DNA from 3 places in the Ferdinandcohnia jepli genome. Region 2 is predicted to be linked to each of the others. Evidence: riboswitches for the same ligand, from Rfam matches in the RefSeq annotation. Region 2 holds a riboswitch; each other region holds the start of a gene.

Region 1 (11,260 bases), on a different contig from region 2:
GATACCAGAGTTTCGAGTGGAGCAGTTTGAGGTGGGCGAGCGAACAAAAACGAGGGTTGGGGTTTGCTATATTGATGGAATTGTAAACCCGGATTTATTAAACGAAGTGAAGAAACGCATCGATAAAATTAAAATTGACCGTATTTTAGATGCGGGTTACATAGAGCAGCTGATTCAGGATAATCCGAGGTCACCGTTTCCGCAGGTGCAGAACACGGAACGTCCTGATAAAGCAGTTGGGAATTTAGTAGAAGGACGAGTTGTCCTTTTAATAGACGGTTCACCTTTTGCTTTAATTGTGCCTGCTGTTTTTAACCAGTTTTATCAGACGAGTGAGGATTACAATGAGAGGTTCATGATTACATCCTCGGTCCGTTTTATCCGGTACGTGTCACTCATTTTTTCGCTGACGTTTTCGTCGTTCTATGTGACGGTTTTATCGTATCATCCAGAACTAATTCCGGCGAAGTTCGTGGTTGCTGCTTCAAGTGGACGTTCTGGTGTACCATTTCCAGTGTTTGTTGAGGTTTTACTGATGGAGTTCGCGATGGAAATCCTTCGTGAAGCGACCGTCAGAATGCCACAGCAGGTTGGTGGTGCTTTATCCATCGTCGGAGTTCTAGTAATCGGACAAGCTGCGGTCATGGCTGGGTTTGTGAGCCCGATTACCGTTGTCATTATCGCATTGTCTACCATCGGTTCGTTTGTGACGCCATCCTATAATGCTGCCACAGCGTTTCGGCTACTGCGGTTTCCATTAATTATTCTGGCGGGAACGTTTGGGCTGCTTGGTCTCGCGTTTGGACTTATGCTAGTTATCAACCACATGCTTTCGCTTCGGTCGTTTGGTGTTCCTTATATGGCGCCTGTTGCACCGCTAAACCTAGAAGGTATCAAGGATTCATTTATTCGTGCACCTTTTCGTTGGATGAAAAATCGTCCAGCTCAAATAAAGCCGCTTGATGTAAAACGGGTAGATCCTGGTGAGAGAACGGTGCCAAAATCAAACCTTAAGGGTAAAAATGGAGGGGACACCAATGGACAAACATAGAGAGCGTATTACTCCTTGGCAGCTAACATTCATTATTATAAGCTCGATCCTAGGTGTCTCAATGCTAGCTTTTCCAAGGTTCGTTGTAAAAGGAGCGGGCCTTGGTGCACCATTGGCCAGCTTGTTCGGGATATCTGTTGCGTTCATTGGTCTACTTGCAATTGTCTTGTTAGGGAAACGATTTCCGAAACATACACTTGTGAAATACAACGAAATTATTTTAGGAAAAGCAATTGGACGTATTTTTACAGGTGTCATCATTTTATTCTTTGTACTCATAATGGGCCTTGAAACGAGGCAGTTTGCAGAGGTAATCGCTGGTGGAATCCTTCCGAGTACGCCCATCCATATCGCAATTTTTATGATGATCTTTCTTTGTGCGACAACAAGTTTTCGAAACGTATCAACGTTTGCATACATCCACTTTTTTTACATGCCGCTGATTATTTTTCCGTTGTTACTTGTGATTCTTCCTATCTATAAAGACATTGAAGTCTATCATTTAACGCCAATTGTAGGTAACAACTTGGTTTGGAAGGAGTTTATTCAGGGTGGTCTTGTTGTTACACAGGCGATGCTCAGTTTCTTTATTATCACGATGGTGATTCCATATATGAAGGAACCGAAAAAATGTGTAAAAAGTGGAATGGTGGGGTTTATCATTGCCAGCCTGTTTGTCATGTTTATTGTCATTATGGTGGTGGGAGTGTTTGGTGAGGAAGAGGTACATCAAATGATTTGGCCAACCTTAATCCTTGGCCGAATGATCTCGATACCAGGTGATATTTTAGCAAGAGTGGATGCAATCCTCATTATTTCATGGATTTACGGAGTTTTTACAACACAGCTTTCATACTATTTTTTAATCGTAAGAGGGATTGGAGAATTATTTCGATATTATAACTATCGAGTGATTGCATTACTCGGTACGCCAGTTATATTCGTGATTGCACTATTACCACGAAATATCTATGAAATGTATGACTATATATTGGTTGCGACCTTTTTCGGTTTACCGTTAACAATCATTTATCCGGTTTTTCTATTGATACTTGCAAAGCTTCGAAAAAAAGGAGAGGTTTCTGCATGAAAAATGTTAGAAGTTTAGTCTGCATACTTGCGGCGACTTTCCTTTTATCAGGCTGTTGGGACCGATATGAGCTGGAGGAGAGAGCGAACGTTTTAGGGCTTGCAGTTGATCTTGCGGAAAATGAAAGTGAAAATGAGGTGACACATCAATCAGGAGAATTTCCGGATGAAGAAAAAAATCCATCGTATAAAGTGACTGCGCAAATTGCTCTTCCTGGTAAAATAAAACTTGGCCCTGAAGGTGGTGGCGGTGAGGGTTCCGAGAAAACAGCTTGGATCCTGGAAACCTACGGCCATACATTACGTGACGCAATGGCCAATCTTCAACAGCAGCTTGCAGAAAAACTTTACTTGGGTCATTTGCAAATCATTGTTTTGTCAGATGAAGTTGCAAAGACTGGTATTGGTGATATCAATGAATATCTCAGGCGTAACTATGAAGTAAGAAGAACTGCCTGGATGATAGTCAACAAAAAGGATGCAGCGAAAGTTTTAAGAGCAGCGCCTCCGCTTGAAACGGTGCCGGCATTGTATCTGTCGGATACTCTTGATAATGCAGTGAGATTCGGAAAACTCCCACGTGAATATTTGGGGAAGTTTTGGATTGATGTCTCGGATATGGGGGTTGATCCCGTTCTTCCTGGGGTCAAGGTTATCAACAATGACCGGATTTTGGTTGACGGACTTGCGTATTTTCGTGGGGAGAAAATGGTTGGTCTGACAAACCCGATGGAGATTGGCACGTTTATGGATATGAAGGAAAAAAGCTCCGGCGGATATCCGATCAGTCTGTCCCTGGATGACCATGATGGAGTCTTTATTGTTGAAACCCAAGAGAGAAAGTCGGATATCAAAGTTGATATTAAAGATGGAAAACCAACTGCCACGATTAAGGTGGAAGTTGACGCAAATATAGATGAAGCAATCGGCGCAACCTTGAATGGTCCACTCGTAGAAAAAATCGAAAAAAAGGCAAATGAAATTACAGAAGAAAATTGCATGAAATTATTAAAACAACTACAAGAGAAAGGCTCTGATGTACTTGGATTAGGTGCCCGCATCAGAGCGAAACACAGTGCCTACTGGAAAACCGAAGTGAAAACAGAGGACAAATGGGCTGAGGTGTTTAAGGATATGGAAATTAAGGTGAGTTTTGACTATACGATAAGAAGGACGGGGATGGATTGGGAGTAGGGAGTATTTTTATGGCCAGTGACTTTTGTTGCTGGCTTGGTGTTTTTATGAATTGCCTTACCAAAATTGCTAAAAACCGTAAATCTCAATTAAAAACCGTAAATCCTGATTAAAAACCATAAATCCCCGCTAAAAACCGTAAATCCGATATAAAAACCATAAATGAAAATTAAAAATCGTAAATGCTTTTATACCAGCTTAAATCCCCTGAATTACCGCAAAGCCACATGATATTTTTCCACCATGCATTAAAAAAGTTCTCGAATCGATCAAAAACAGACTCGTTTTCCACCTTTTATCACAAATCCCCCACAAAACCTAGCCACTAGCAACTCTTACCACTTCAAACAACATCAAATGAACCAGAAAAAGTATGATATGATAGAGTCAAAGAATTGAAAGCAGGGTGAGTACATTCCATGATGACAATTGGACGCAACGAGCTTTGTACGTGTGGCAGCGGAAAGAAGTATAAGAAGTGCTGTGGTAAAAACGATATTGTATCCATAAATCAGCTGCTTGAGAATGAACTGAATGAGATTCAAACGGATGTTTTCCAATTCTCTGTGGATATGTATACTGACGTAATCGAGGAGTATCTCCAACAATATGGAGATAGCTTCGAAGATCTTCCTGACGATGCATATGATCTTTTTGATTTTTTTGCTCGAGTTTGGGTGGTTACGTCCGTAGAATTTGAGGGCAAAACAATTTTGCAACAATACATTGATACGTTCTCTAAAAAACATAGCAGACCAAGAACGAGAGAGATTTTACAAAGTTGGAAAAAGGCAAGACCGTCTGCGTATACCATTACACAAATCGAAAACTCATATATAACCGTTCAAGATATTTTTACAAAAGCCGAGCACCGAGTTAGAATCTATGAAACTGAAACAGAGATCGATGTTGGATATTTCTTATTTGGCACGCTACTGCCTGCTGGTGCGAGTTCCATCTTCTTCACAACATTTCTTGAATTACCGACTAATGTTGCGGAAGGGATGTCGGGGTCACTACTTGAACTCTATCAGGCGAGCGGTGAAGCGAGTCCAGTAGACTTCATGTCGAAGCACTACATCAACGTGTTTACTGTCTTTATGTTTGGGAAGCCGGGAACCAGTACGGCAGACTTCATCTGGGACACGCCTCTACAAAAATTGGTATCGCTCGAGTTCGAGAACCGGATGCTTCGCTATGGGTATGATGAAGTGATCGTTGGAATGGGGATTACACTTTGGTCTCTCTACTGCCAACGCAAAAATCCAACCATTAAAAAGACAGAATTATACGCAGCTTCTTTGATAAGTTTAGTGGAGGATATTTATCCATATGGCGGCTATTCGACCTACAAAGAGCTGGCGGAAGAATTCGAAGTTTCAGCTACAAGTATCTCAACAAGACGTAAGGATTTTGAAGAAGTTCTAGCTGAAGAAATTCAACATTATACGAATCTCGTTAACGAACTAGATTTTGAGCTAGATGAGTATATGGATGAACTTTTAAATGAGGATGAGTAAAAAGCTTAGGTTCTTTGGAGCCTAAGCTTTTGTTTTGGGAAAATAGACCTATCATTTATAGTTCTTATGCCTTATTTTATCGGAAAATGAAGGAAATTGTCGGATGCTCGTATAATCTTTATGTGAAAGCTACTAAAAGGAGTGAAGTAGAATGAAAGGCTTCGTAAAGTTTTTATGTAGTGGATTGCTAGTTTTACTCGTGTTAATTGGTACGGGAAATGCGGTGTTTGCGCATGAAGGTGGAGAGAACGAAGAAGACTGTGGTTGTCCATTTATTTACCTTGATGGTGCAGAACGCAATAAACTTGTAGCGAATATTTTAAAATCAACAGATTTTCACAATTTGAAAAAAGCACAGGAAGCTGAAGGATATAGCTTTGCAGGTGCGGACCTTATTCAAGTGGTTAAGCCAAATACTGGTGAAGACTTTAGACTAGGCGCTGTTCCGTTTGTTAATGAAAAAGGGGAAATTAAGTATGCTGCCTTCTATAATAATAGCTTTGCAGGTTTTCCACCTGGACCTACTCCGTTTTAAATAAATTATGATGCAATACCCCCATTCTTTGGGGGTATTTTTGTTTTCTAGTATAAAAGTCACGAATTCTACAAAATTTTTCCTTTGCTAAATTTCTAGAATAGTGTAAAATGGATTTTAATTGGAAAAAATGATAATGGCAGGTAATTAAAATGAGTTCAGAACAACTATTAAATATAATGTTAGAGATTCAGAAAAAGGTAGAAGAAACGGCTTCTATTACAACAGAGGAAGTAATGCGCGACCTTGTTGGTAAACTAAAAGAATGTACAAGTATGTGATCTAGAGGAGATTCCTCTGGATTTTTTTGTGGATTAATAGTTAATCGCAGGAATATTAATTTTTTTCGGATTATATCCCATTATTGCCGGATTAACAAAATTATTGCCGAATTATGCGCAAGTTTTCCCGGAATATTGTAATTATTGCCGAATTCCGTCCAAGTTTTGTCGGATTAACAAACTAACATTAAGTTTACCTCCACAAAACCTTCCACATTCACCCAAAATATGAGAATATAGCCTTGTTATCTACTAAAAAGGAGGCATCACAATGGCGAAAGTTCGATTTGGTATTTTAAGTACGGCAAATATAGCGAGAAAGTCACTGATTCCGGCTATGAAGCGAGCTGAAAACGCAGAGGTTGTTGCGGTTGCGAGCGAAAGCGGGAAGGCCGAGGCGTTTGCTGCAGAATTAGATATTCCGAAATTCTACAACTCATATAAAGACTTACTAAATGACCCTGATATTGACGCGGTTTACATTCCACTGCCAAACCAATTACATAAAGAGTGGGCGATTGAAGCAGCGAAGGCTGGTAAGCATGTGCTGTGTGAAAAGCCTGCTGCATTAACTTCTCAAGAGGTTGAGGATATTGCCGAAGTATTCAATCAGCATAATGTGCTTTTCATGGAAGCTTTCATGTATCAGTTCCATCCGCAGCATGATCGCGTGAAAGAGATAATCGCTTCCGGCGAAATTGGAGACCTTAAACTAATCCGTTCAACATTTTCATTTGCACATGATGGTGATCCGACGAACATTCGCTTAAACCGTGAACTTGGTGGAGGCGCAATATATGATATTGGCTGTTACACCATTCATGCGAGCCGCCTTCTAGCTGGTGAAGAGCCTACCGATGTAAAAGCATCTGCAACCATGCACCCTGAATACGGTGTTGATATGACTGCTGCCGGTACGCTCACATTTCCAAGTGGAGTTCTAGCGAGCTTTGATTGCAGCTTCGAACAACAGTATAAAGCACAATACGAAGCGGTAGGCACAAACGGCTCTATTTTTGTAAAATATGCATTTCGCCCGGATATTGAGGATGGAAATGGTACTATCGAAGTTAGTACAACTTCTGAAAAAAGAGTCGAAACTGTTCAAGGAGATCAATACAAGCTTCAGGTTGAGCATTTTGCTGAAGCAGTGTTAACCGGAAAACAACTTAAATATTCTATTGAAGAAACAATCAAAAACATGCGTGTAATTGAGAGAGCACTTAAACAAGTGAGATGAACATAAACCATCTGTTATTCTCGGTGTCTGATCTCGAAACTTCGATAAAATTTTACCAGGAAGTTTTCGGTGCAAAGTTTCTTGTAAAAGGGAGAACCACCGCATACTTTGACCTGAATGGATTATGGCTAGCGTTAAATGAAGAACAGAACATACCAAGAAATGAAATTCATCAATCATATACACATATTGCTTTTACAATAGATGAAGCAGATTATGAAAAAATGCACCAAAAACTCGTAGCGCTGAACGTCACGATTTTACCCGGCCGCACCCGAGACGAAAAAGACAAACAATCAATCTACTTCACAGACCCAGACGGTCACAAATTTGAGTTCCACACCGGAACCCTTCAAGACCGCATTCAATACTACAAACAAGAAAAACACCATATGGAATTTTTCGAATAAAGTCAGCGTTATGCTGGCTTTTTTTCTTCCTCTTTTATGTATATCTATCAAATTCCTGGTAATACTAGATTACTAGAGAAGGTAGGAAAACTAGAGTAGGAGGGAAGAAGATGAGAGCAAATATAGAGTTACCAGAAGTTTTGCCAGCGAGTGCGGATGAGTTTTTAAAAATGCTGCTAGATTTGGTTGTGAAAAAGTAGTTCACAAATTTAGATAATTCCTTTGTCGTGTATTGTTGAATCCTGTAGTTGCCTGTATACTAGGAGTATAGTCTACTAGTTACATAGGAAAAGGCAAACTTTCCGAAAGGACAGGACGCAAAACCATAGGGTCTACAGTACAAAAGTACCATGACAGCCTGGTTACCAATAAATGATTGCATTCGTTGGCCATTCTATGTTGAGAATGGTCTTATTTTTTTATAAAAGCGTTATCAAACTGTGAAAGAGGTAAAAATACATGAAAAGTATCCGAATACGATTAATCGTGAGTTTTCTAGCTATTATTATTTTTTGCGTGGGACTAGCCGTCTTTAACTACTTCGCGGTTTCCACGATGAATGACCAGACTCAGGAAATGGTGTCTGAAGAGTTGCCGGTCCTTATCCAGCTTGAGAATCTAAAATACAATATTGCGCAGAGCGCTGGATTAACAAGAGGATACGTACTTTTTGGGGAAATTTCCTATAAAAATGATTTTGATGTTTACACGGTGAATTTTGATGTCATTAACAAAGAGTTAAGTGAACTGAAGATTAAAGAAATAGACACTCTGTTGAAAAATACAGCTGAATGGCGAGAAGCGATTAAATCGGGTGTCATTACTCCTTATGAGAGTGGCGATGACAAGTTAGCTAGACACAATCTCGGTACTTTTGTTCAACCTACGGCCAGAGGGTTAATGGAGTCGATTGAAAAGTTATCGAATGACCAACAAAGACACATAGTTTCAAGCGGGAACGCAGTTGTAAATTACGGTCAACAGATCAACCTTGCAGGAATTATTGTTGGGGCTGTGGTTATTATTCTCGGAATGGCAATTGCATTTTACACTTCTGAAGTAATTGCAAGACCAGTGAAAAAAATTGCAGCTAGAATGAATCAGATTGCAAAAGGTGAGCTCCCTGTTGAGCCAATCGCCACAAAGTCTAAGGACGAAATTGGCCAGCTTGTAAATTCAGTTAATGAGATGAATGAAAACTTACGTAGTATGATTGGACAAATGGCCGTGGTGTCAGATAATTTAACCGGTCAAAGTGAAGAATTTGCGCAATATGCTGATGAAGTGATGGCGGGAAGTCAGCAAATCGCAACAACCATGCATGAAATTTCAAATGGTGCTGAAGAACAAGCATCTTCGTCAACCGCACTAATCGAGCAAATGTCACACTTCTCACAAGAAATTATGCAGGTTGCCGTTAAAGGCGACGATATTAAAGACCAATCGCAAGGTATGTTACAAATGACAAACGATGGAAGCTCTTATATGGAAATGTCCATCCAACAAATGAACAAAATTAATGAGAAAATGAAGATCTCACACGAGAAGGTAGTGGGGCTTGATCAAAAAACAAATGAAATTACTCAGCTTGTAAAAGTAATTAAAGAAATTGCGGGGCAAACAAATCTACTTGCACTGAATGCAGCAATTGAAGCAGCCCGTGCTGGTGAACATGGTCGTGGCTTTGCAGTTGTAGCAGATGAAGTTCGTAAGCTTGCCGAACAAGTTAGCAAATCCGTAACCGAAATTACTGACATCGTAGGGGAAATCCAAAATGAATCGAAACAAGTGGTAGAGTCATTGGATGACGGCTACCAATCGGTTACAGAAGGCACGGAGCAAATCCAAACAACCGGTGAAACCTTCAACGCACTGAAAAAGACGATCGACCAAATCGGCACACAAATCGAAGCAATGTCAGCGTCACTTTACAATGTGTTAGATGACTCACAACAAATCAACGCTTCGATTGAAAGCATTGCATCTGTAGCAGAAGAATCAGCTGCAGGAGTTGAGCAAGTATCTGCAACTGCACAACAATCAAGCAGCTCAATGGATGAAGTTGCGAAGAGTGCAAAAGCACTTGAAGAAAATGCTGGAGAGCTGAATACACTAATTCAGCAGTTTAAGATAAAGTAATTTTTGGAGGTCTGGGTTCCAGGCCTTTTTTGATGGGGGAACATTGAATGTTAGATACATTAGCTATGATTGGCGACGAACTCAATAGCCGGAATATTAAGTGGGGAGTCGGTGGATCGCTGCTGCTTCATTTTCATGGGTTGGTGGATGATCCGAATGATGTTGATATTTTAGTAAGTGTTGAGGATGTTGAACAGGTACGTGAGGTTTTTTCGAGTCTTGCTGTAGCGAAGGAAGTTGTGAGCAAGGAGCCTTTTCGGACAAGACATTTTTCGAAATACACAGCCAACCAAGTTGATTTCGATGTGATGGGCGGGTTTGCGATTGAGCATAGTGAAGGGGTATACGAGCTGGATTTTGGCGAGTGTTCTGTGGCTGATACTCGTGAAATAAGTGGAGTTGAGATTCCGTTGTGTTCGTTAGAGGATTGGTTTGTGCTGTATTGGCTTATTCCGGGGAAACAGGAGAAAGTGGAGTTGCTTGAGGCTTATTTTCATTTAAATGGTTTGACCAACTCATCAATTTTTGAAAAAGCATTGAAACAACCACTATCATTTGAGTTAAAAGAACGAATCATAAACCTACTAAAATAAGACAGACACGCTCACTCGGGCGCGTCTGTTTCTTCTTTTTTCGTTACTTTTACATTGCGGAATTTAAACTCAGTTGCTTCTTGTTTATTGGTTAGTACCATGGCATCAATTTGCGAAGTGCTATCCTGCAGTTCAACCTCAAGTTGGACAGTTCTCCATACATCATGGATTGAGATAACCGGTGATACTGTTTCAGCTAAAAATGTACCTCTCGGGTCTGTTTCATCTACGTTTAGATATATAGCTGTTGCACCTTGGAGTTCAACAGAGAAAATATATGTTTCTCCACCTTTAATATCTTTTGGCGTGAACACAAAACCCTCGTTTTCCTTGTTACCTTCTGTTTTTACCGAGTAGATTCCGTCTTTTAATTTTGTAACCGTGGCGCCAACACCGAAATATTGAGGTTCCTCTGCAGCTTGGACAGCAGAAGCGGCAAAAAGTAGTAAAAACAACATAAATAGTAGAACCTTTTTCATGTAAACCTCCTAAAACAACTATATCTTTTCCTAGTATGTGAAAATGGAGGTAAAAACATGTAATCAGGTTCTATAGGAAAACTCAGGGTCAGGCTCATTGCACAATAATCTTTATAATTGCAGGATAGCATGTGGTAATTGCATAATAAGTTAATTTATTTGAAGGATAACCATGTTAATTGCATACCAAATAAAATAATTGCATATTAGCTATATCTCTCATCACGAACTATTCAATCAACCTGCAAGCAACGGCTACTCATCTTCCTGTTCCAAAATACTACCTAACAAATACTCCCTTCCTTTTGTATTCCCGGTACATTCTAGTCTCAATGTTTTAAAGATATGAGTTGCAGCCATTCGGGATGGTAGCAACAGGAAATCACGAAGCTCTTTGTTTGTGATCTTGCTATCAATTAACAAACCGTAGTCAACGATAGCCTGAAGATGAGCGGTCTTAGAGACATGGCCGCAGTTTGTACAACGCCACTGCCTTGGAGTTCGATCCATTGGTAAAAAGCCACATTTTGGACAGAAAACTCCTTTTAGAAGTTCGCCTTTTTCTATGCTAAACCGTTTGAGAATATTCTTATCGTATGGTGTATGCAGTTTCTTGAAAAGTCTAGATAGTTTTTGAATTTGTTTATGTTCTAATACTACTTTTTTATGTTTCTTTTCAAGTAACTCTTTTTTTGGTAAAAGGGTTGGGCTGTTGATTATTTTGTGAAT
Region 2 (11,260 bases):
TATTTACAGGGCTTAAAGATCAGAGGTATCTAACATGCATACTAGAATCCTTAGAGGGTCTTAATTATACAAATGATAACCTTGGAGAAGATAGTATAGATTTATATAAACAAATATATCAAGGAACATATACAGACTTCTTTTCTAAACATGAGTATATATTAGAGAATTATTTAGTTAATTATTGTTTTAAAAGCTTGTTTCCTCTTGATAAAGAAAAGGACGTGTTTAATGCTTATTGTTTGTTAATCGCTAACTATTCACTTGTAAAAATGCTAGTCATCGGAATGATGGCTAAATATAAAGAATCATTCAATTTAAATAATGTTATAGATATTATACAAACTCATACAAGAAACGTGGAGCACCATCAACATCACTTAGTTCATATGAGAGAGTTTATAAAAGAATATCAACTTAATAAATTTGAAGAGATGGCAATTCTTATTAATAATTAAAAGATTTGAAATGTTATTTCTAACCTTTTATATAATGACATTTTGATTAGTTGGAGGTAATTATGAGTGCAATTGCTGGAATATACAATCTAAACGAAGAACCAATATCTCCAGTACAAACAAAGAAAATGATGGGAACATTTCTTCAATATCCCGCAGACATGATACATACATTTCATAAGGACAATATCTTTTTAGGATGCCATGGTCAATGGATTACTCCGGAGTCAATTGGAGAAGTATTACCTTTGTATGACTATGAACGACAAATTTATATTACATCAGATGCTATTATAGATAACCGAATTGAACTTTTTGAAAAACTCAACATAGACGTAGGTAAAAGAAAGACAATAACGGATGCCCAATTAATTGTAATGGGATATTGTAAATGGGAAGAAGAGGTACCGAAACACTTAATTGGAGACTTTGCTTTTATAATTTGGGATGAAAAAAATAGAAAACTCTTTGGTGCAAGAGATTTTTCAGGGTCACGAACACTATATTACTATTCAGACCAATCAAGAGTAGCATTTTCAACAACAATCGAATCTTTGTTCACACTACCCTATGTTGACAAGGAGCTAAATGAAGAATGGATAGCTGAATTTATTACGATACCGAGTATGGTTGATGCAATCGATACTAACTCAACCGTATATAAGCATATCAAACAAATTCCACCTTCACATTCCATAACAATTACTAATAATAAAATTAACCTTTCTCGTTATTGTAATGTCGTAGTAGGACAGAAGATAAAGTTTAAAACAGATGCCGAATACGAAGAAGCATTTAAAGAAGTGTTTAACAGATCTGTAACAGATAGACTTCGAACTTACGGTGAAGTAGGCTCGCAATTAAGTGGAGGTCTTGATTCTGGGGCAGTAGTTAGCTTTGCAGCAAGGGCACTTAAAAAACGTAATAAAAAATTAAATACATACAGTTTCATTCCTGAAAGTAATTTTAAAGATTGGACATCAAAATACTTTGTATCTGATGAGAGACCATTTATTAAGGAAACTGTAAATTTTGTAGGTAATATAAATGATCATTACTTAGACTTTCCAGGGAAAAACGCTTTTTTAGAAATAGAAAGTTTTCTGCAAATTAATGAAATGCCATACAAGTTCTTTGAAAACTCTTTTTGGTTAAGTGGAATAAATGAGTATTCAGCAAAAAATGGTACAAAAATTCTATTAAATGGTGCTAGAGGTAATTTTTCTATTTCTTGGGGTTCAATTGAAATTAACTTAAACTATTACGCGAAATTGTTGAGAAAAATGAAATTAATTCATCTTTATAAAGAATTGGATTTATATTGTAAAAACTTCTCCACAGGGAAATCAAATGTATTACCAGCAGTTATAAAAAAAGGTTTTCCTATATTAAATATGTTTCTTATGAGCGAGAAATCCTTTGGTACAGATGAATTTCCAAAATTAATAAGCAATTCCTTAGAGAAACGCACAAATGTTTATGAAAAGCTTGATTCATTTGGGTTTAATAATGACCATAGAAACAGAAATAACTTATTCAATATTCGAGATGAACACTTTGAGAAGTTATTTTTTTGGAATAAAACAGGAACAGCATCTACTAAGCTATCTTTAAGAAACTCATTGTGGGAGAGAGATCCCACTAATGATTTAAGGGTGATTCGATATTGTTTGTCTATCCCGGAGGACCAATATTCAAAAAGAGGATTGGATCGATCTTTAATTAGAAGAGCAACTAAGGGTGTCCTTCCAGAAAAAGTAAGATTTAATAATAAAAGTCGTGGTATTCAGTCCGCTGATCTGATACACAGACTAACACCTGTTTGGAAACAGTTTATCGATGAACTCCATCAAGTGTCTACTGACGATAGAATAGGTAAATATATTAATCAAACTATAGTAAAAAATGTTGTTTCTAAATATGAAAATATACCTCGTCCAGAATATATTTTTAATACTGACTTTAGAGCCTTAACTAGGTGTCTAGTTTTCTATCGTTTTATTAAAAGTTTAAACTAGAAAGGGGGTGATAGAATGAAAAAAGCGTGGAGCAAGCCGTCAATAGAGGTTCTTGAAATTGGTTTAACAATGGGTGGAGACGGAAATGCAGTATCGGATAGCTATTGCACTAGTGAACATCCGAACATTAATCCTGACGGGAAGATAAACAAGGCATGTGTTCATCCTGATCTGTTAGGAAGTTAAGATTAAGCACTTTTAGTTTGGAAGTTTATGTTAAGGGTACCCCTTATACGATTTTTGTTGTCTAAGGGGTAAAAATATTTACACTCTCGGGGGAACTATGACAAATAATAAGGGAAAAATAGGCTATATAGCTTTTGGCTTAAACATATTAAGTGAAATTGCATTCCCTGAATTGCAAAAAGAAGATTTTGATTATACTTCGACTGATATCGAAGTAAAAGATTTAGGTTTTTCTGATGAACAGGAATCATCAATATGTGATAATTTTGTAATAAATGAAGACCTAGTTATCTTTCGAGTGCCAAATGTTGCAATTTTTTCTGTTCTAAATGGAAATCAAATTACTATTAATAAGTTTAAAGATGTTAATGAAGATCAATTAAGGCTTTACTTACTTGGTACTTGTATGGGGACTTTGCTTACACAACGGAAATACCTATCCTTACACGGCAGTGCCATCGAAATCAACGGTAAAGCCTACGCAATCGTTGGAGATTCAGGTGCAGGTAAATCAACACTAGCGGCTGCATTTTTACACAAGGGATATAAATTAATTAGCGATGATGTAATCCCTGTTTCCTTTAACGAGGATAACATCCCAATGGTGACACCTGCCTATCCTCAGCAAAAGCTGTGGCAGCAGAGCTTGGATAACTTTGGAATGGAATCTAGTAATCTAAGACCGGTAGTTGATCGAGAAACTAAATTTGCGGTTCCGGTTGTTAATCAGTTTTGTAATGAACAACTGCCACTTGCAGGTGTTATTGAATTGGTAAAAACAGCTGATGAAAATATTCAAATGGAGAAGGTTCAAAACCTTGCACGATTACAAACCCTGTTTACTCATACCTATCGTAATTTTCTTCTTGAACCATTAGGGTTATTTGATTGGCATTTTCATACAACGACTAATCTTGCGAGTAAAGTAGATGTATACAGACTTGAAAGGCCAACAACTCAATTCACTGCACACGATTTAGCGGATCTTATATTATCAACAATTAAAAAGGAGTCAACTTAAATGATTACAAATCAAGATATTACTGTAAATTCAGTGGTAACTCAAGCTAAGGGAAATATCGTTAGCGACATGGGTGGTGAAAAGGTAATGTTAAGTGTTACCCGTGGGAAATATTTTAATCTAGGTGAAATTGGTGGGGAAATCTGGGATTTAATGTCTCAACCGTTATCAGTACAAGAGATAGTAACCCAGTTAGTTACTAGTTTCGATGTAGATTCAAAAGAATGTGAGGAACAAGTAGTTGATTTTCTAGAGAGTCTTAGTAAGGAAGGTCTAATTGAGATTACGAATTAGAATTCTACAATGTGAGGATATGATATGAAATTTTTAAAAAGTCTAATACTATTTTTATCTTCTAATAATCGTACGAAAACTCTATTTATAGAAGCTTATTTTATGTTGGCTTGGGCCCGTTTTTTAAAAGCAATACCTTTTTCAAAGGTTGTTCCTTCATTAGGAGATCCGATGCAGGAAACCTCTTATTTCAAGAAACAAGATGATATCAAAAATCTAAAAAACATATCAAATGCCATTCATATTATGAGTGGTTATACATTTTGGGAGAGTCAGTGTTTAGTAAAAGCAATTGCAGGTATGAAGATGTTAGAACGTCGAAAAATTGAAAGTACGCTTTATTTAGGAACAGCAAGGGATGAGAATGGAAACATGATCGCACACGCTTGGTTACGCAGTGGAACCTTCTATGTTTCCGGTGCTGACGGTATGGAGAAATTCACGGTAGTGGGTAAATTTGCGAAACGAATTAGTACTACTGGATTACAGGGAGAAAACAATGAATATCAAAAATCAACTTGATTTAACAAATATACCACGTGAAACTCTACTTCTTTTAGAGATTTGTAAGTGGGAAGATGTGGTAACCCTTCCACCTAATCAGAGAGCTTTGTTTGATAATATTGATTGGGAACTATTGATGGAATTAGCTCTTCACCATCGAGTATATCCATTCATCTTTCCAAAATTGAAAAGTCTTGAAGAAAAGCTTGTTCCAGATAATATCATGCAACAACTTTCGCATTATTATCGAAATAATACGTTTAAGATGCTGCAATTATGCGGTGAGATGGAACAGGTTAGTCAACTATTTCTAAAAAATGAGATACATCCTCTATTTTTAAAAGGGCCAGTTCTTGCTACAGATTTGTATGGTGATTTATCCCTGCGTACATCCGGGGATTTAGATGTTCTTATTCCAATTGAAGATCTGCAGAAGGCTGAGGAACTTATCTTACGAGCTGGATATGAGAAAGATGAATACATTCAATCGGTTTTGAATGACTGGAAATGGAGACACCATCATTTTACTTACTTTCATCCATCTAAGGGTATCAAACTTGAAATTCATTGGAGATTAAATCCAGCTCCAAGTATGGAACCCAGCTTTTCCGACTTATGGAAGAGAAAAAGAATCTACTCAACAACAAGTTTTCCTGTCTATATTTTAGGAATAGAGGATTTATTTTTATTTCTTGTAACTCACGGAGCAAGACATGGTTGGTCTCGTCTTAGATGGCTTACAGATATTCAACAAATTGTAAAGAAAGACATAGATTGGGTGTCACTAACTCGCCATGTAAGAAAATATAAATGTAACCATATTGCAGGCCAAGCATTGGTTTTAAGCGCACAATTACTTGGTAGTAAAGGTTTATCTCATCAACTGGAGCCTTTAACAACAGGAAAGCGACCATTCACATTAGCGCAACAGGCCATTTTCTATATTGAAAAAATGGTCAACTTACACTCTGAACCATTACCCCAAGAAATTTCAGACTATCATAAAAAACATTTGTTATCATTAATGACCCTTAGACAAAAGGTAATCCATACTCTTAGCACGTTCTATCCGTACTATACTGATGTTGAAACCTTGCCACTACCTAATAGATTGCATTTCTTATATTTCGTCTTACGACCGTTTCTCTTACTTTGGAGGAGAACAAAGAAGTATTCCTTGAATTAATTGGAGGTTAAAAAGTGGAACATATTCTCTATTTTTATAAAAAACTAAGTACATTTGCTGGCAAGAAGCTCTATGTAAACCTCCTAGCTATGATGATTATTAGCTTACTAGATGGTATTGGGATTATCATGCTAATCCCATTAATTACCTCTAGTGGGCTTATAAGTATGGACTTTGGTAATCTTTCATCTGCCTCGTTTATTTTTGAGTATTTGAATAGAATAGTAGAAACACTAAGTTTCACTTCTATTCTTATAATCTTTGTGGTGGTAGGAATTCTCCAAAACCTAATCCATCGGTATCTAACCATTCAAAATACAAAAATTCAACATGGATTTTTCAGAAAGCTCAGAATTGAAACGTATAGTGCATTATTATATTCAAACTGGAACTTTTTTTTAAAAAAGAGAAAGTCAGATATTATTAATTCTTTAACAGCCGAGATTGCACAGGCTAGTGCAGGAACAAATACATTCCTACAGTTTATAACTGCTATTATTTTTACAACAATACAAGTTATCGTAGCTTTTATCCTTTCACCTAAGATTACACTCTTTGTTCTTTTAAGTGGTTTTCTCTTAACTCTCTGCTCGTATAGTTTTATTAAAAAATCAAGAGCATTAGGTAAACTGAATTGGCAGTTCGGCCAGAGTTACCTTGCTGGAATCACGGATAGTTTTAACGGTATAAAAGAGATTAAGAGCAACAATTTGGAAGAATCACGGATTAATTGGTATAGTTCTATGACGAAACAGCTACATGATGAACAAATTAATTATTCTAAGCTCAAATCGTTATCCCAATTTAATTATAAAGTTGCCTCCATCATTCTAATAGCTGTATTTATATACTTTTCAGTAACATTTTTCAATACCGAAGTTGCGCAATTATTACTGATCGTTGCAATTTTCTCTAGGTTATGGCCACGTATTACTGGGATTCAAGCTGGTTTGGAGCAAATGGCAACAATAACACCAGCGCTTAAAGCTGTTATTAAACTACAACAGGATTGTTTGGAAGCTAAAGAAATAGTCGAAGATATTGAGCAAGAGCCACTCAAAATTGCTATAGGTATAGAATGTAAAAATGTGTTTTTTAAATACAGCGAGGGTGATCAAAAATATGCATTAAAAGGGATAGATATTTATATCCCTTCCTACCAAATGACAGCAGTAGTTGGGCGATCTGGGGCTGGGAAAAGTACTCTGATTGATTTATTGATGGGGCTGAACCAACATGAATCTGGGAAGGTTTTGATTGATGGTCAACCATTATCAAGTTCAAATGTAATGGCATTGAGAAAATCAATTAGTTATGTTCCTCAAGACCCTTTCCTATTTAATGTAAGCATTAGAGATAATTTATTAATTATTAATCAAAACGCAAGTGAACAACAGATTTGGGAGGCACTTGAGTTCTCATCTGCTGCTGAATTTGTGCGGAAGCTTCCGAATGGACTTGATACTCTTATCGGTGACCGTGGTATTCGACTATCTGGCGGAGAACGCCAAAGAATAGTATTAGCTAGAGCAATTTTGCGTAATCCTTCTATATTAGTCTTGGATGAAGCGACAAGTGCATTAGATACCGAAAACGAGTCGAAAATACAAGAGGCAATCGAACGGTTAAAAGGAAAAATGACAATCATTGTTATTGCACACCGTTTATCTACTATTCGTAACGCTGATCAGGTAATTGTATTAGATCAAGGAGAAGTGATTCAGCAAGGTGGTTTTCACCAATTAGCCAAAGACAAACGAGGAATGTTTAGTCATTTGCTTGGAAAGCAAATGGGGGCGAGTTTGTAAAAAGTTAAATGTATGCTCATTACAAAATATGTATAAAATGATTATATTATTTGAATGTTTTAGATATTAAAGGTAGGTATTATATGATAAAATTAGCTCTTTGCTTTGTTTTGAGAATTTTACCTGTTTTGTATATGTTTTGGATCTGGGTTCAGTCTAGTACCTTTAATCCAAGCTCGTTTGAGGGTATGCATTCAAAAATTGGCATACCTGTTTTTCTGTTTCTTGGTGCAATACTTGAAATAGGCCATTTATTTGAATTTGCAATTCTATATTTCCTGTTAATTATTGCGTTTCTTACATTTGGAAATTTAAATATACAAAAGGAGATCGGAGCCTTTTTGATAGCTTTTCTGTATGGCGTATTAGATGAGATACATCAATATTATGTGCCATTTAGATCTACGTCTACTTTTGACCTGGTGAAGAATACAATAGGTATTATCGTGATTTCTTATATTATTCACAGGAGCTATTACAAAAATATATACTCTAAACTTGGAGGATTACTTAGACGGATCCCTGATAACCCTAGAAGGAAAAAGCCTAACATTCCGTTATAAATAAAAAAAGCACTCAAGAGATGAACTTCCCATTTCATCTTCCTGAAGTGCTATTTTATTTGTTAGATTGTTTCCACTTGTTAAATTCAAGGAATTCCTTAAATTCTTGCTTTGAGACTCCTGATTTCATTGCTTCCTGAACAAGCTGGGCCCAGTCAGAATCAAGCTCTTCTATCTTTGCTTCGTGACCTTCTTCATGGAGTAGTATATTAACTGAAACTCCGAGTACGGAAGAGATTTTTTCTAAAAATTGAATAGAAGGATTTGATTGGAGGTTGCGCTCAATAGAACTTAAATATGATTTCGCTACTCCAGCTCTCTCTGCTAATTCTGATAAAGATAGTTTCCTTTGTAATCGGTATGTTTTGATACGTTGGCCAATCATTACGTTCACCTTCCTTCATATATGATTATAACATATAATGAAGAAGTTTGTTTTGTATGACGAACGATTTTCAACAATTTTTTCACGAAAAAGGCACCGTGATAACAGAAACGGAGTGGCAAGATGTAAACTTAACCGATCATCGTATCTAGTCCGTCAGCTTTTTCAATAAAGAACGCTTTAATTTCATTTTCACTAATTCCCATTTCTAGTGCTTCCAAAATTAAGTCAACCCATTCCTGATCTAGTTCCTCATTAATTCGTTTCATCATACTTTTCATTAACCTCCCAAAATACATTAGTATTCCAGGCAGTCCAGCCATCGTAATTGAAATAAACTCCAACCTTAGACCTGTGACTTTGCGTCCCCATCTTTCAATAGGTTTGCCTTTGTCTGTTCGAAACCCAGCTGACTGACCTAAAACGATAGTCTATATATGTATAGAACCTTGGTATTACATTTAGAAGTATAAATGAACAAATAAAAACATTCTGTAGAAGGATGTCGATGTCAAAATATTTTTAAAACTTAAGGCAATTCCCATTTCTGTTGAAGAAAAAGCGTTTATTATCCGCTATTATGTAGAATTACCTCGAAATGAAGGAGGTTCGACCTAGTCTTTGTAAACTTTTGAATAGCAGAAGTTAACAAACAGGTCGAAAGTCATGCCTGTTTTTGTAGCTTTTCCAACTATTTATAAGTGATTTGTCGAACGTTTTTTCTAAAATAACCCACAAAAAAATGTAACCTATCCCCTAAAACAGAGATAGGCTAGATTTATATGGCGTTTTGACATAAATAGAACAATCCACCATTGATGATTTCGACAATAACTTTTGGTTCATACTGCTCACGTAATGCTTCTTTTTCAATTTTGTAGCTTTCGGGCTTTTCTTCGACATCTTCATAAAATGAATTTAATAGGGCCAAGTCCTCATCCCAACGCTTGCGAGCATCATCTGCCCATGTATGTTCTTGGCTCTCAACAAAACCACGGATATATTGTTGCAGACGATTCAGGCCACTCTGTGGTTTTATGAGCGGTGACATTGTATATGTTAAATCTGGAATCTTTGGTTTTAAATCAAGCTTATCAAGCTTTTCTTGGAATTCTTCAACAATACTGCCGTTAATAAGCTGAATCCCAAGTGACAGTAATATATCGCGTTTACGGTCACATTTATAGGAAACTTTCACGTTTAAGCCTAGCCATGGATAAAGCGGGGTATTTCCCTGCATCATTGGGGTTGTCTGTTGATACAACCTGATATAGCTTGCAAGTTGTTTTGTTGATTCGAAAATTTGGTGCAAGCGTGGTGCCCCGAAATGAATGAAGTCACCTTTCACATCATCTGCTGTTTTGTCTCGGTCGGTGATTAAAGTGAGTTTCATTGGATTTGGTGTTCCACCTGTTTTTTCTACATACGTCCAATAAAAAGGTCGATTCATCAATTGTTTATCCAAATCAATTGTTAACTGTACTGTCATATAACCTTGTTGTCTCTCGAGAATTTCACAATGGTTGGATACAAAGTATTTTTCGAGAAAGTTAACGATTTCCTGTTGCTGCATGCTGTTCACCACCATCTTCTTCAGCGTAACTAATAATTGAAGTTAAGTTTTCCATCTTAATTTTCATTTCTCCTTCACTACGAGACCGTAGAAGGATATCTTGGATATGGTCTTCAATGTTTCCAATATCTAATCTCGTTAAAATTTCGTCTAGCTGACCAATAACTCGTTCAAATAAATTAATTTTTTCATATAAAAGCTTCAGAATATGTTCTTCAACTGTATTTTTTGTGGCGAAGTTATAAATATGAACATCCTTTTCCTGTCCAAGACGGTGAATACGACCAATCCGTTGCTCAAGTCTCATCGGATTCCAAGGTAAATCATAATTAATAATATGATTACAGAATTGCAGGTTAATACCTTCACCGCCTGCTTCAGTTGCAATTAACACTTGAAATTTCCCTTTAAATAATTCTCTCATCCAGTCTTTCTTTCCACGCTTAAAGCCACCACGGAAAGGGACCGATGATATTCCGTTCTGTTGAAGGAACCATTGTAAATACATCTGTGTAGCCCGATATTCTGTAAAAATAATAACCTTATCATTAATTTGTTTAATTAATTCAACTGCTTTTTCTGCCTTAGAATTTTGAGACACCTGTTCTACTTTTTTCATAAGTCCCATAACCAAATCCTGAGGGACCTGAACACCGTCTTCATTCTTTTTTTCTAGCATCTTTTTCAGTGTGAAATAAACGGCTTCACGACTACTACACGCTTCTCTTTGTAGAGTTAAAATAGAGAACATGCTTGAAGCAAATGGTGAAAAGCTTGAACGATAGGCTGTAATTGCGTCATATAATTCCTGTTCAGTTTCAGAGAATTCAATCGGTACAGTTTCAACCCTACGTTTCGTCCACTCAATCCCTGTATCATCACGGCGATTTCGAATCATCACCTTATTCACTAATTCCTTTAAATGCTCATGGTCTTCAATGGATTTCTTTTTCTTTCCATATAGTTCATCAAAATAAGACTGATTCCCTAAGTGACCTGGCTTAAGTAAGGATACAAGATTAAAAATCTCTTCAATTTTGTTTTGAATAGGAGTTGCTGTTAACAATAAGCAAAACTTCTTTTTTAGATTTTGAACAAATTCATAGTTTTTGGTTTTGTTATTTTTTAACTTATGAGCTTCATCGATAATAATGAGGTCATAATCCTGTTCATATACGATTTCTCGGTGTGGGCTGCGTTTTGCAGTATCAATAGAAGAAACAACTACATCATACTGCTCCCACATATAACTTTTCTTTTGTTG
Region 3 (11,260 bases), on a different contig from region 2:
AAACATCGCCAAATCGAAACAAAAAAACACTTCCATCTTATAAGTGTTGTCATTATGACCTTTTTAGCAGCAATCGACCGTAACCAGGCTGCGAGAATCCGCACAAAGCGGGAAGGAATAAGCTATTACGCATTAGAACGTGATGTGAACGACCTCATTATGAATTGGGATAGTATTCTTAAGTCAAAGCCTGACTTTGGTGAAGAAGAACGAATTGATATGAAGGAAGTTGTGACAACCTGGAAATACATGGAGGTCGACACGGATGAAAGTGTTAAGAAAGGCAATAGAAGAACTAGAATTGGTTTAATTGCCAGTAGTATGCGCTTATTAGAGTCAGAGGGTCTTATTGTCATTCTTGACCGGGACGACATACCCAAGGTGATTCCGAAGCAAGAGCTGTTTGAGAGAATTGAATACCTCTATCACGATTATGATCGATATGAAATGTTTAAAAAACTGATAACAAAAGAGGAGGATGAGCATGCCGAAAATCCATCGAATTAGAATTGTTAACCTGAAGTATGATGGCATGCAAAAACAATATAAAGATACCACTTTTAATTTCCATAACAATCAGACCTCAACAAATGGACTCATTGCAATGATGAATGGTGGTGGGAAAGGTGTTTTCCTTCAAACAATCTTCCAAATTCTTAAGCCTGGTACTTCATGGGGAAAACAAAACAATCGTTATTATCAGCAGTTCTTTTTTAACAATAAAGAACAATTCATTCCGTATACGTTTCATGTTGTGATTCAATGGGAATTGGATGGAGCAGATCGCAGGCATCTCATTACAGGAGGAATGTTCTCTGCTGAACAGCGGATCTCGATGAGTGAAGAAAATGGAGATGAAAGGAAAACATTGGAGCAGGAAGCGAAAATCCTTCCCAATATTACCTTTTATACAAGAGACTTTGAACAGAATGAAGAGGCAGCTCTTGAGCATATTCCACTCTTTGAAAATGACGAAGTGGCCGACACAGAAGGCTTGAAGGACTATTTAAAATGGAACGGTTATGACGTTTACAAGGATACGAAGAAGCATTATCGCATCCTTGATACGTACGGAATCAATCGTAAAGACTGGGACATTATGAAGGACATTAACAAGGATGAAGGCGGAGTTGGAAAATACTTTGAGGGAGCTGAGGATGACCATTCTCTGTTTCAAAAACGAATCATTCCTACTGTTAGTGGTGTTCTCCATCGAACGGAACATCAAAAGAACGATTTGGTAGAGATTTTCAAGAGTCAAGCTAGTATTGCAAAGGATCTGCCAGTTCTTTTAAAAAGAGAACAAGCCCATAAAGAGTTCTTAGAAGATATTGTCCCTTTCGAAGAGCATTTAGGAAAAGGGATTGAACATAAAGAAATCGTGGATGAAAGCATAAAGCAAGGCAGACAATTACTTGGTGCCCTTGAACATGTTAAGCAAACAGAAGAAGAAATGTTGGTTACGTTAGAAAAAGACATTGAAAAATTAACCTTAAAGCAAACCGACCTACGTTATCAAAAAGACAACTTAGAGTATGCGTTAGCACACAGAGTTGTCTTGGATTGGGAAAAGAAATTGGTAGAAGAGAAGGAGAAACATTCTTCCTTAGAAGCCGTTGTTCAGGAGAAACAGGAACGAAGAGAAGAGCTTGCTTTTCTTCAGTTATTAAAAGAGTGGAGCGAGTATGAACAAACCATCCGCTCACTTTCACAGCAAATTGCTATATTGGAACAAAATAGTGGTTTAGAGCAAGTGAATCAAAGAATGGATGAAATTAAAAAAGAAGCAGCAAGTCAGTGGCAGCAAGCTAAATTGTCAATTCAAGAAGCAGTGAAGCAGTTCTATGGGTACCAAAAGTATTTAAAGAAAAGTGAAGATGAGCTATCAAGGCAAGAGAAACAAAAGAATAAGGATATCGCAAAGCTTGGTAGTGAAATCGATTTGCTATATTCTCAGATTCATGCCTTCGAATCGAAGGAAGAGGCCCTGAAACAAGAATTTGGTGACCGGATCACATACGACTTACAGGGATTTATTGAGAGTAAATCCAACCAGATTGATGAAAGAAAGGCTAGATTAGAAGAGCTGAAGATAAAAGAGAAAGAATCAAACAACCGACAAAATCAGCTTGCAACATCACATGGAACACTTGTCCAATCTATTCAATTCTCAGAAGAGAAATATCAGGACTTACATTCTGCAAATGAAGCTCAAAAACAAAAAGAAGCAACATTATATGGTATGCTTCATGGTTTACTGGAAGATGTCACGCCACAGTTTACTCATTCTCTTTTATCAAAGTATGCCATCCAGGTAGAAGAAAAACTGAGTCAAAACCGTGAACAAGGTGAGCAAATTAAAAAAGAACTGTGGGAAACACAGCTGGACCACTCCTTAAACGATGAGCACTTTTGGATTCCGAATAACGATGTGAAGGAACTAAAGGAATGGATCGATGTGAAGACTGGCATTGATGTGTTTTATGGAAGTCAATTTCTACAATCTTTAAGTGTGGAGGAAATGGCAAGTAATCTAGTAAAGTATCCACTACTTCCATATGGATTGGTTGTGAGTGGTCATCAATGGCATAAGATTAACCAGCAGGTTCTTTCCGGAAGGATGTTTAAGAGTCCTGTACCGATTTTCTTGCGTGAGGAAATGAATAATGACCACCAAGAACTTTCCTTTGTGATCATTAATGGAACAGAAAGAGACTTATTAACCGATAAAAATCAGTTTACTAGCTGGAAAATTGAGATTGCGAAACAGATAGAAGATAAGAAAGAGATACTTGTTGAAATTGAAAAAACAGAAACATCATTACGTCGTATTTTAAAAGAAATCGATCGATTTTCATCAAGTGAGCTTTCTAGTGATTATGAAAAAGCAATTAACCAGGAACAAAATGCTCTTGTTTCGAAGAAGACAAAGTTAACTGAAATCAAAATACAAGAGGAAAAAGAAAGAAAAATCCAGCTTCAGCTAAAAGAAGAGCTAGAGAAAACAAATCGAAAGATAGAAAAGCTTACAAAAGACGTAGCCTCTTTAGAGGATTTTGAGCAAAAAAAAGTTCTGCATGAAGAAAATAAACGGGTGAAAATAGAAAAAGAGAAACAAAGAGAAGCTTTCACAGCTGCGCAGCAGGAAATAGGAAAAGAGCATAAAAATTTCGTTGAACTCCAAACCAATTGGAAGCAAACCTATTTTGAATGGAAGCTTACAATTGAACAAAATATTAAAGAAATTGCCTTTTTTATCGAAGAAGCGGGTTTTCCTAATGAAGAAAAAGCTGATCTAAGCGAAGAGGTTCCTCATCTTTCACTACATGTGGTAGATGAGCTAAATGGAAGCATTGAAGAGCTAAAACAGCTTCAAAAATCAAAGGAAGAACAGGCTTTCGAATTACTTGTTATTCAGGCGAAAAAGGAAGCGGAAGTAAAGGAACAGAAGAAAATAGAGAAAAAGCTAACTACTCTTAATGAGGATTGGAAGCAAGTTTCAGTACCAGATGAACCGTTACCTATATTGGAAACGATGCTGCAAACCGCTAATCGTGAAGCAAAGAAAGCTGAAAAAGAGGAACGTGAACAAAGTACGGCTGTGACCGTTGCTGAAACGTCCCTAAAACATGCGACCGAACAACGTGGTAAGGCCGGGAAAAAGATTACCAAGCATGAAAAACAGCCGGAAGAATGGGAAGACTTAGACTTAGAGGTAAAAGAGTTAGAAATTAAAGACTTAACTAGAATAACGAATGAGGAAATAAAACAGGCGGAAAAGCACAAAAAAGAGACAGAAACGAATATCACGAATTACGAAGGGGACTTATTGACTCTGTCGGTTATTCTGAAGGAAGAAGCAGCGGCATTTACTGAAAACGATATTGATAAAATAAAGAACCAAGGTAAGGCTAGTATTTTATCATGGTGCGAAGACCATCAAGCGATTCAGGACAAAGGTCAAGAGAAGCATGCAAAAATCGAGCAATCACTGCGTAATGTGAAGCTTACAATCGAAGGTAAGGATTGGGAAGCGCGTTTCAAAAATGAAGTGTTAACTACACTGGACCATATGGATACAAGACATTATCTCCATATCCAAACCGTTGTTAAGAATATGAAGAAGTTCTCACAGAGTGGGTTGGAACAATTAGAACGTGATAAAGAACGAGCAGAGAAGGCGCAAAACTTCTGGGCTAGCCGCGCCAGCATGAAGGTAATGAGCATTTCAGAGGCGATTCGTTCCATGATTGCAAAAATGAGACTTAAAAATGAGCGAGGAACGTTTCCACTTGTCCAACTGAAAGAAGACATTTTACCTAAAAAGGCAGAAGATATTGAGCCGTTATTAAAGCAGCATTTTGTTTCCGCCATTACTAAAATTACGAAACAATTTGACGTAATTGATGATAATAATTTGGCGTTAGACCAAGAAATTAAACAACTTATCAGCGATGAGCAAATTCTATTTGTATCGCTTCGAAACCGATATCCTGAATTACTTGTCTATAACATGAGAACTGATAATGCCTTTATGTACGGAAAACCGCAAAGAGAGCATTATTCAACCTGGCAAACGATTAACCAAGGCTCCAAGACGAAATCCGACGGTAGCGGAGGACAAAAGCTATCAGCCCGAATGGTTATGATGATGATGTTATTATCAGTGAAAAGTGAAACCGACCAAAGCTGGGTTCCGTTAGTCTGCGATAATCCATTCGGACAAGCAGCATCTGCACACGTCCTTGACCCAATATTTGCGGTTGCCGAAAAGCTTAAGTTCCAATTCATCGTGGTTACGCCGCCAGAATTGGTAAAAACCGAGATCAGCCAACGATTTGAAGCCTACTACAAATTGGACTTCATTCGAGAAAAAGGGAAAGAAATTGTGTCAGACACCATTGTTCCAGCTTATCGGATCTACCAGGGTGAGGAAGTTTTACAATAAGAATAATAGTATGTGATACTATAAACTTAGATTTTTAAAAGAAATAACAAAACCTGTGGCTAATATAGGCGGCATTTAGAGGTGGAGTAAATGAATATAAAACATGAAATGAATTTCCCGAAAGATGCGATGCGTGTATTAAAAGAAACAAGCCGTACATTTTATATTCCAATAACATTTTTACAAAAGGAATTAAAACATACAGTTGCATGTGCTTATTTATCCTTTCGAGCAATCGATGAAATTGAAGACCATGAAGAACTGAGCAATGAGGTAAAACACTCAATTTTAACGCAGATGAGTGAATTGTTTAAACAACCATTCAATGGTGAGAAGTATTTACAGATTCTTGAGCCAGTAAAAAGTAAACTGCCTGAAGTTACTCTACGTTTAAGTGAGTGGCTCCAAGCGTGTCCGAAAAGTACACTGCCTTATGTGATGAATGCTAGTAGTGAAATGGCATTCGGAATGGCGAAGTGGGCAAAAGCAAACTGGAGCATCCGTACACGTGAGGATTTAGATGAATACACTTATTACGTCGCGGGACTTGTCGGAGTGATGCTTTCAGATCTATGGGAGTTCTGTGCAGGTGTAAAAGCTGATCGAAACCTAGCGATTGGGTATGGTCGTGGGCTTCAAGCTGTAAATATTCTGCGTAATCAAAAGGAAGATTTAGTGGAACGTGGTGTGAGTTTTGTACCTGATGGGTGGACTCGCAATGAGCTGTTTGAATATGCAGACGAAAACTTAGCCAAAGCAGACGAATATATGAAGTCACTGAACAAACAAAGTATTCTACTCTTCTGCCGTCTTCCACTTGCTCTTGCGCATAAAACGTTGAAGGCAATGAAAGATGGACGTGAAAAAATTACACGTGCAGAAGTAGAACAAACGGTAAAAGAAATTCAGATAGATTAAACATTTGAACATTAATAAAGAGAGCTTGGTAAAGTGGGTTTGCCAAGTTCTTTTATAAAAAGTACGTTTCTAGAAAGTACGCATAGAGGTGAAAGTATGTCTGAAGAAATTAATCAGAGAAAAGCAGAACATATTCACATAGCAATGAATGAAAGCGTGACTGGAAAACAGATTACATCAGGATTTGAGAGGGTCCATTTTATACATAATGCTTTACCAGAAATAGATTTTAAAGACATCGCCTTGAATACTACTTTTTTAGATTATCAGTTAAAAACTCCTTTTTTGGTCAGTTCGATGACTGGAGGAGCTGAGATGGCCGAGAGTATTAATCGAAACTTAGCCATTGCTGCAGAGGAAAAAGGCTGGGCGTTGGCACTCGGTTCTACAAGAGCTTTGTTAGAAAGTGATTACTTTCGTTCGTCCTTTCAGCTAAGGGACTATGCGCCAACCATACCTATCATAGCTAACTTGGGTGCCGTACAATTGAATTACGGGTTTGGTGTGGATGAATGTAGGAAGATTATCGAAATCACAGATGCCAATATGTTGGTTCTTCATTTAAATAGTCTACAGGAAGTACTTCAAACGGATGGAAATACGAATTTTAAAAATTTGCTTTCTAAGATTGAAAAGCTATGTCAAGAACTAGAGGTTCCCGTTGGCGTGAAGGAAGTTGGCTGGGGAATTGATGGGGATGTTGCCAAAAAATTATACGATGCTGGTGTGGCTTTCGTGGATGTAGCAGGAGCTGGCGGTACTTCTTGGAGTCAAATTGAAAAACGGAGATTAACAGATGTGGTTCGAAAAATTGCTGCAGAAAGTTTTAGTGAATGGGGAATCCCAACTGTTGATAGTATATTATCCGTAAGAAAACAGTGTGAACATCAGCCTTTGATCGCAAGTGGTGGCATTGTGAACGGAGTAGATGCAGCAAAGGCGATTGCACTTGGAGCAAACATCGTTGGAATCGCAAGAGGTTTACTAAAAGCAGCAACCGAATCAGTTGATGATGTAGTAGAAATGATGGAAATTAGAGCTTTAGAACTACAAATGGCGATGTTTGGGATAGGTGTATCCAGTATTCAAGAGTTACATGAGACACGTCGGTTGAAAATTGATTAAATGGTAGTAGATTTCGTGGTAAAGAGGTAAAATATCTACTATGAATGAGAAGATGCTCGGGTGATTTTTCGCTTAGAGCATTTTTTTGTGTGTTTTTTTGCTTGTGATTTAGTGATTTAAAAGCTTTACGGTTTTTAATTTTAATTTATGGTTTTTAATTTAAAAATACGATTTTTAATTTGGATTTACAGTTTTTAATTTGAATATACGGTTTGTAATCAGGATTTACGGTTTTTAGCAATTTTGACGCAAGTCTGTCTGTAAAGATATCACCAATTACTTATGGCTGTTTAAAATAATTGGTCCATAAATAGCGAAAAAAACAAGAGGAGGATAACCTCTTGTTTGTTCTTTTCTGTTAGAATTTTGCGTTTTAGCTAGCCAATTTAACCAAAAATATAAAATATAGATTGAATGTTTGCTATAATTTTAATTTAGAAATGTATTTATCCTAAAGTAAGTTATTCTCTAATGATATTTTTATGTATACGATGATGTTCATTCAAATACTTACTATTAAAAAGAATAGAAGGAGAATAAATTTTATGAGTCGCTGCAAAATATGTCTTCAACCTCTTGCATATCTTGAAATTCCAGGCATTTGCTCTACTTGTTCTCAAAAATATGAATTGAAAATTACTAGACTTATTAACCGAAACCAAACAATAACAATTAATGAGTTACGTGATTTTTATTGCGTTCAAAAACGTATTTTTGATTATGAGGAACTAAAGAGTATTTTAGATAAATTAATATTATCTCAACATATAGGTGAAAATGCGGGTATCTATTATCTTTTGCCGCTCGGAATAACACTAATTCAAGAAAGTAATAAAGCAACAAAGCCAAGAATTGAGCCAATCTCTAAAGGGATAAAAATTGTATATAAAATAATTGGACATGATAGCAACAATAGCACGTATAGTACTACTTTTGAAATGTCCATGGATAATCAAATATTTAATGAAATAGCAGCAATATATTTCGCAAAACAGCAATTGTCATTAATTTGGGATATTCCTACTAATAATATATTTGCAGAAAAAATTTCTTAATTAAAATTAAATACATAATGTACCTAAATTAATGCTATTTTTGGCGTTAGAGTTACTAAAAAAAAGCAGTGGTTAGTTAATTTTTTGAAAAAGTAAAAACCAGCCAAAAGGCTGGTAATGATATTATTAAGGAGTTGTTGTAGTAGTTGGAAAGATTTGTTCGTATTTAGCATCTAATGCGTCTTTTGCGCTCTCGATTTGAGTATTAGCTTCTTGTGTTAATTGTTCTTTACCATCAGCGATATCAGTTGTTGCCTGAGTATTAGCTTCTGTTTGTAGGTCATCGCTATAAGTCTGAATCTCACCCTCTGCGCGAGTTTTCTCTGAATCATTCCAAGTTCCAAGTTCTGAAGCTATTCTATTTTTTAAAGCTGTCATGAAAGTATCTAATTCAGCTAGGGTTGATGTCTCTTTAGCAGAAGTTGCTTGTGACATTTCTCCTGATTCGCCATTCAATATTTTCGTGAAATAAGAGGCAACATTCGCTAAAAGAGGAGATGAACCAAGGGCTGCGCTTGCTCCTACAAATATTGAACCAGCAATCGCTATAGTAGCGACTTTCTTAGTAAGACTGCTGTTTTTTGTATTTGGCTTTGAGAACTTTTCTTTTCTCGAAGATACGATTTCCATTTAGTAATTCCCCCTGAGATTCTATTATTTGAATCTCCACTTGCTTTATACAAGTGGCAACTGGCTGACATAGTGTTGACTATACACCTTAGTCCCTATAGCTTTGCGCCCACATTTTTCAATGTGTTTGCAATTCATATTAAACAACAGAATATACATTAATGTATAGCAGTAAAATATGGGAATGATAAAAGAGTTCTTTAGTTACGATGCTGTTTTTTTTAACGAAGCGACTTAGTTAAATATGAAAATTGTTTTAATACGAAGCTAAACTAAGGTATAATGATTATTAGTCTAGTCTAAAAGTCTTTATAATGTCCGGTATAAAGCATTGTAGCCCTATCTCTCATGAGGTAGGGTTTTTTATTTGTCTATATTATTCAATGGATGCGAAGGTAACGTTAGGGGAAAAGTCAGATTAAAAGTATTTAGAAGCAATTTTACTTTAATCAATTTGAATCATAAAAAGTATAAAAACCCAGAAATGCTAACAAATCATTCGTGAGTCTTTATTCTATGCACGAGAGTTTAACTTTAAAGAGGATTATTGTAAATAGTATAGAATAATTACTAAGATTAAGTAAAAAGTTAATCTGAATAAATATTGATCTATCACTGTAATAACAGAATACTTTACCAAATATTATTTAAAAATGAAGTTAAATAAAACGACTACCCATTTTATTTATTTCATTATTAATTGTCTAATCGAAAATATAGAAAGTTAATGGAAGGAGTTGAGTCTAAGTGGAGACCCACATTTCGAATACTGTAGATTCGCTTAAAGATGACATTATCCAATTTTTACGGGAACTAATACAGATACCGTCTGAAAACCCTAAAGGAGATTACGAGGAAATTTGTTTGTTTCTGCAAACAAAGATGATGTCCTTTGGATTTGAGGTTCAACTTATAGAAGTTCCATTTGAAGAAGTAAGTAAGAGAAATCTTCAGAAGCCAAGAAAAAGTGTCATTGCCACTTTAAAAGGGAAAGATCGAGGAAAAAGACTGATATTTAATGCACATATCGATACAGTACCTGCAGATGATAATTCTAAGTGGAGAAATGGCCCATTTTCCGGTCATATCGAAAATGGAAAAATCTATGGTAGAGGGGCAACAGATTGTAAAGGGAGACTTGCATCTTACATAATGGCGGCAGTTACCCTGCAAAAAGCAGATATTCCATTTGATGGTGATATCATTATTGCGGCTACATGTGATGAAGAGATTGGAGGAGAATTTGGCGCAAAGTATGTAACAGAAAACAAGATTGTTCAAGGAGACATGGCTGTTGTTGAGGGCTATAGCAATATGATTATTCGAGCAATGGCAGGAATCATGAATCTGAAAATAAGTGTTGCAGGAAAACCTGCACATTCGGGATATAAATGGCAGGGAATCAATGCAATTGAGAAAATGTCAAAGTGCATTGAGGCATTAATGGAATTACAGAGTGAACTGGAAAATGAAAAATCATCGATCCAGGGAATGAACTATACAACTCTAAATATAGGTGTCATTAAAGGTGGTACGAAAATTAATGTGGTTCCAGGGAGCTGTGAGATAGATATTGATTTCAGGGTGATACCTGAGCATACACTAGATGGGGTTTTCTTACGAGTAGAACAAGTGCTCCGTAAGTTACAAGAGCAAGATCATGAGTTAGAAATTCAAATTGATAGATTAAGAGGTTTCGAGACCAATCCTACAGTTGTGGAAGAAAATTCACCTTTGATTACAGAACTGCAAAAAGCAGTTAGGGAAGTCTCAGGAAAAGAATTACCTGTAGTAGGAGTATTAGGTCAATCAGATGCAAGATATTTTATCGAGCAAGGCATACCTACAATTAATTATGGACCAGGGACCAATCAAAATAATCTCCATGGTTTTAATGAGTTCATAGAAATTGATGATCTTATTGAAACGACAAAAGTGTTAGCAACTTTTTCAAAAAACATTCTTCAAAAAGGAGAGGGAATATAATGTCATTTTTAAAACAGGAGAGGATTGCAGCGAAAAGCTTTTTTAAACCATTTATAATCCAAAGTTTTACAGTAAGTAATGATGAACAGACTATTATTTTCAGTAGTAATATAAGTGGGGGATACCACCTTTGGGGGCTTGATGTGAATCATCCATTCCCATACCCACTCACCTCACATAATCAAAATACAGAATCGATTCATGTTAATGAAGATTTAATACTATTTGCCAGTGACCATGATGGCGATGAGAATATGCAGATATATGCAACAACCCTTTTAGGAGGAGAACCTAAACCAGTCCTTGTAAAAGAAGGAACAAAGCATTTTCTCCACAGTACATCCGGCAACAAAATATATTACTCATCAAACAATGAAAACCTACTTTACCTCAACGCCTATGAATACAACTTTGAAACAAACGAAGAAAGATTGTTAAATGTTGGAGAAATAGCGGAAACACACCTGCTTGCAGTAAGTCCAAATGAAACTGCATTTGCTTATATCACAAAACATAATCACTCTCATATGCATGCATTTATTAAAAAAGATAATAAAAAGATACCTATCATCAGTAATCCGGAATTCGAATATCGAGT

Evidence for each region. Region 2 has a riboswitch for cyclic di-GMP ahead of AB3M96_RS02035 (anti-repressor SinI family protein). Riboswitches for the same ligand answer to the same signal wherever they lie in the genome.
Region 1: it holds a riboswitch for cyclic di-GMP, as region 2 does, so the genes downstream of both, AB3M96_RS18085 (methyl-accepting chemotaxis protein) here and AB3M96_RS02035 (anti-repressor SinI family protein) in region 2, are expected to answer to the same signal.
Region 3: it holds a riboswitch for cyclic di-GMP, as region 2 does, so the genes downstream of both, AB3M96_RS16430 (hypothetical protein) here and AB3M96_RS02035 (anti-repressor SinI family protein) in region 2, are expected to answer to the same signal.

What each region holds. Positions count from the first base shown of each region.
Region 1 is NZ_JBFOKR010000017.1:72,212-83,471, reverse strand. Features, by position in the region: gene AB3M96_RS18125 (spore germination protein) at 1-1,051, shown strand, start outside; gene AB3M96_RS18120 (GerAB/ArcD/ProY family transporter) at 1,038-2,141, shown strand; gene AB3M96_RS18115 (Ger(x)C family spore germination protein) at 2,138-3,334, shown strand; gene AB3M96_RS18110 (SEC-C metal-binding domain-containing protein) at 3,757-4,854, shown strand; gene AB3M96_RS18105 (hypothetical protein) at 5,006-5,389, shown strand; gene AB3M96_RS18100 (YwzD family small protein) at 5,542-5,670, shown strand; gene AB3M96_RS18095 (Gfo/Idh/MocA family protein) at 5,942-6,910, shown strand; gene fosM (FosM family fosfomycin resistance protein) at 6,907-7,320, shown strand; cyclic di-GMP riboswitch class I at 7,603-7,690, shown strand; gene AB3M96_RS18085 (methyl-accepting chemotaxis protein) at 7,780-9,459, shown strand; gene AB3M96_RS18080 (nucleotidyltransferase family protein) at 9,507-10,052, shown strand; gene AB3M96_RS18075 (hypothetical protein) at 10,064-10,531, opposite strand; gene AB3M96_RS18070 (NERD domain-containing protein) at 10,787-11,260, opposite strand, start outside.
Region 2 is NZ_JBFOKR010000002.1:5,597-16,856, reverse strand. Features, by position in the region: gene fliB (flagellin lysine-N-methylase) at 1-458, shown strand, start outside; gene AB3M96_RS02080 (asparagine synthase-related protein) at 521-2,476, shown strand; gene AB3M96_RS02075 (paeninodin family lasso peptide) at 2,492-2,662, shown strand; gene AB3M96_RS02070 (HPr kinase/phosphorylase) at 2,760-3,683, shown strand; gene AB3M96_RS02065 (lasso peptide biosynthesis PqqD family chaperone) at 3,684-3,977, shown strand; gene AB3M96_RS02060 (lasso peptide biosynthesis B2 protein) at 4,002-4,499, shown strand; gene AB3M96_RS02055 (nucleotidyltransferase domain-containing protein) at 4,477-5,667, shown strand; gene AB3M96_RS02050 (ABC transporter ATP-binding protein) at 5,682-7,475, shown strand; gene AB3M96_RS02045 (VanZ family protein) at 7,610-8,038, shown strand; gene AB3M96_RS02040 (helix-turn-helix domain-containing protein) at 8,094-8,423, opposite strand; gene AB3M96_RS02035 (anti-repressor SinI family protein) at 8,555-8,695, opposite strand; cyclic di-GMP riboswitch class I at 8,730-8,822, opposite strand; gene AB3M96_RS02030 (YqhG family protein) at 9,202-9,996, opposite strand; gene AB3M96_RS02025 (DEAD/DEAH box helicase) at 9,974-11,260, opposite strand, start outside.
Region 3 is NZ_JBFOKR010000015.1:32,273-43,532, reverse strand. Features, by position in the region: gene AB3M96_RS16455 (DUF6063 family protein) at 1-507, shown strand, start outside; gene AB3M96_RS16450 (coiled-coil domain-containing protein) at 485-4,948, shown strand; gene AB3M96_RS16445 (squalene/phytoene synthase family protein) at 5,039-5,866, shown strand; gene fni (type 2 isopentenyl-diphosphate Delta-isomerase) at 5,963-6,991, shown strand; gene AB3M96_RS16435 (hypothetical protein) at 7,537-8,046, shown strand; gene AB3M96_RS16430 (hypothetical protein) at 8,173-8,676, opposite strand; cyclic di-GMP riboswitch class I at 8,729-8,818, opposite strand; gene AB3M96_RS16425 (M20 family metallopeptidase) at 9,424-10,662, shown strand; gene AB3M96_RS16420 (S9 family peptidase) at 10,662-11,260, shown strand, end outside.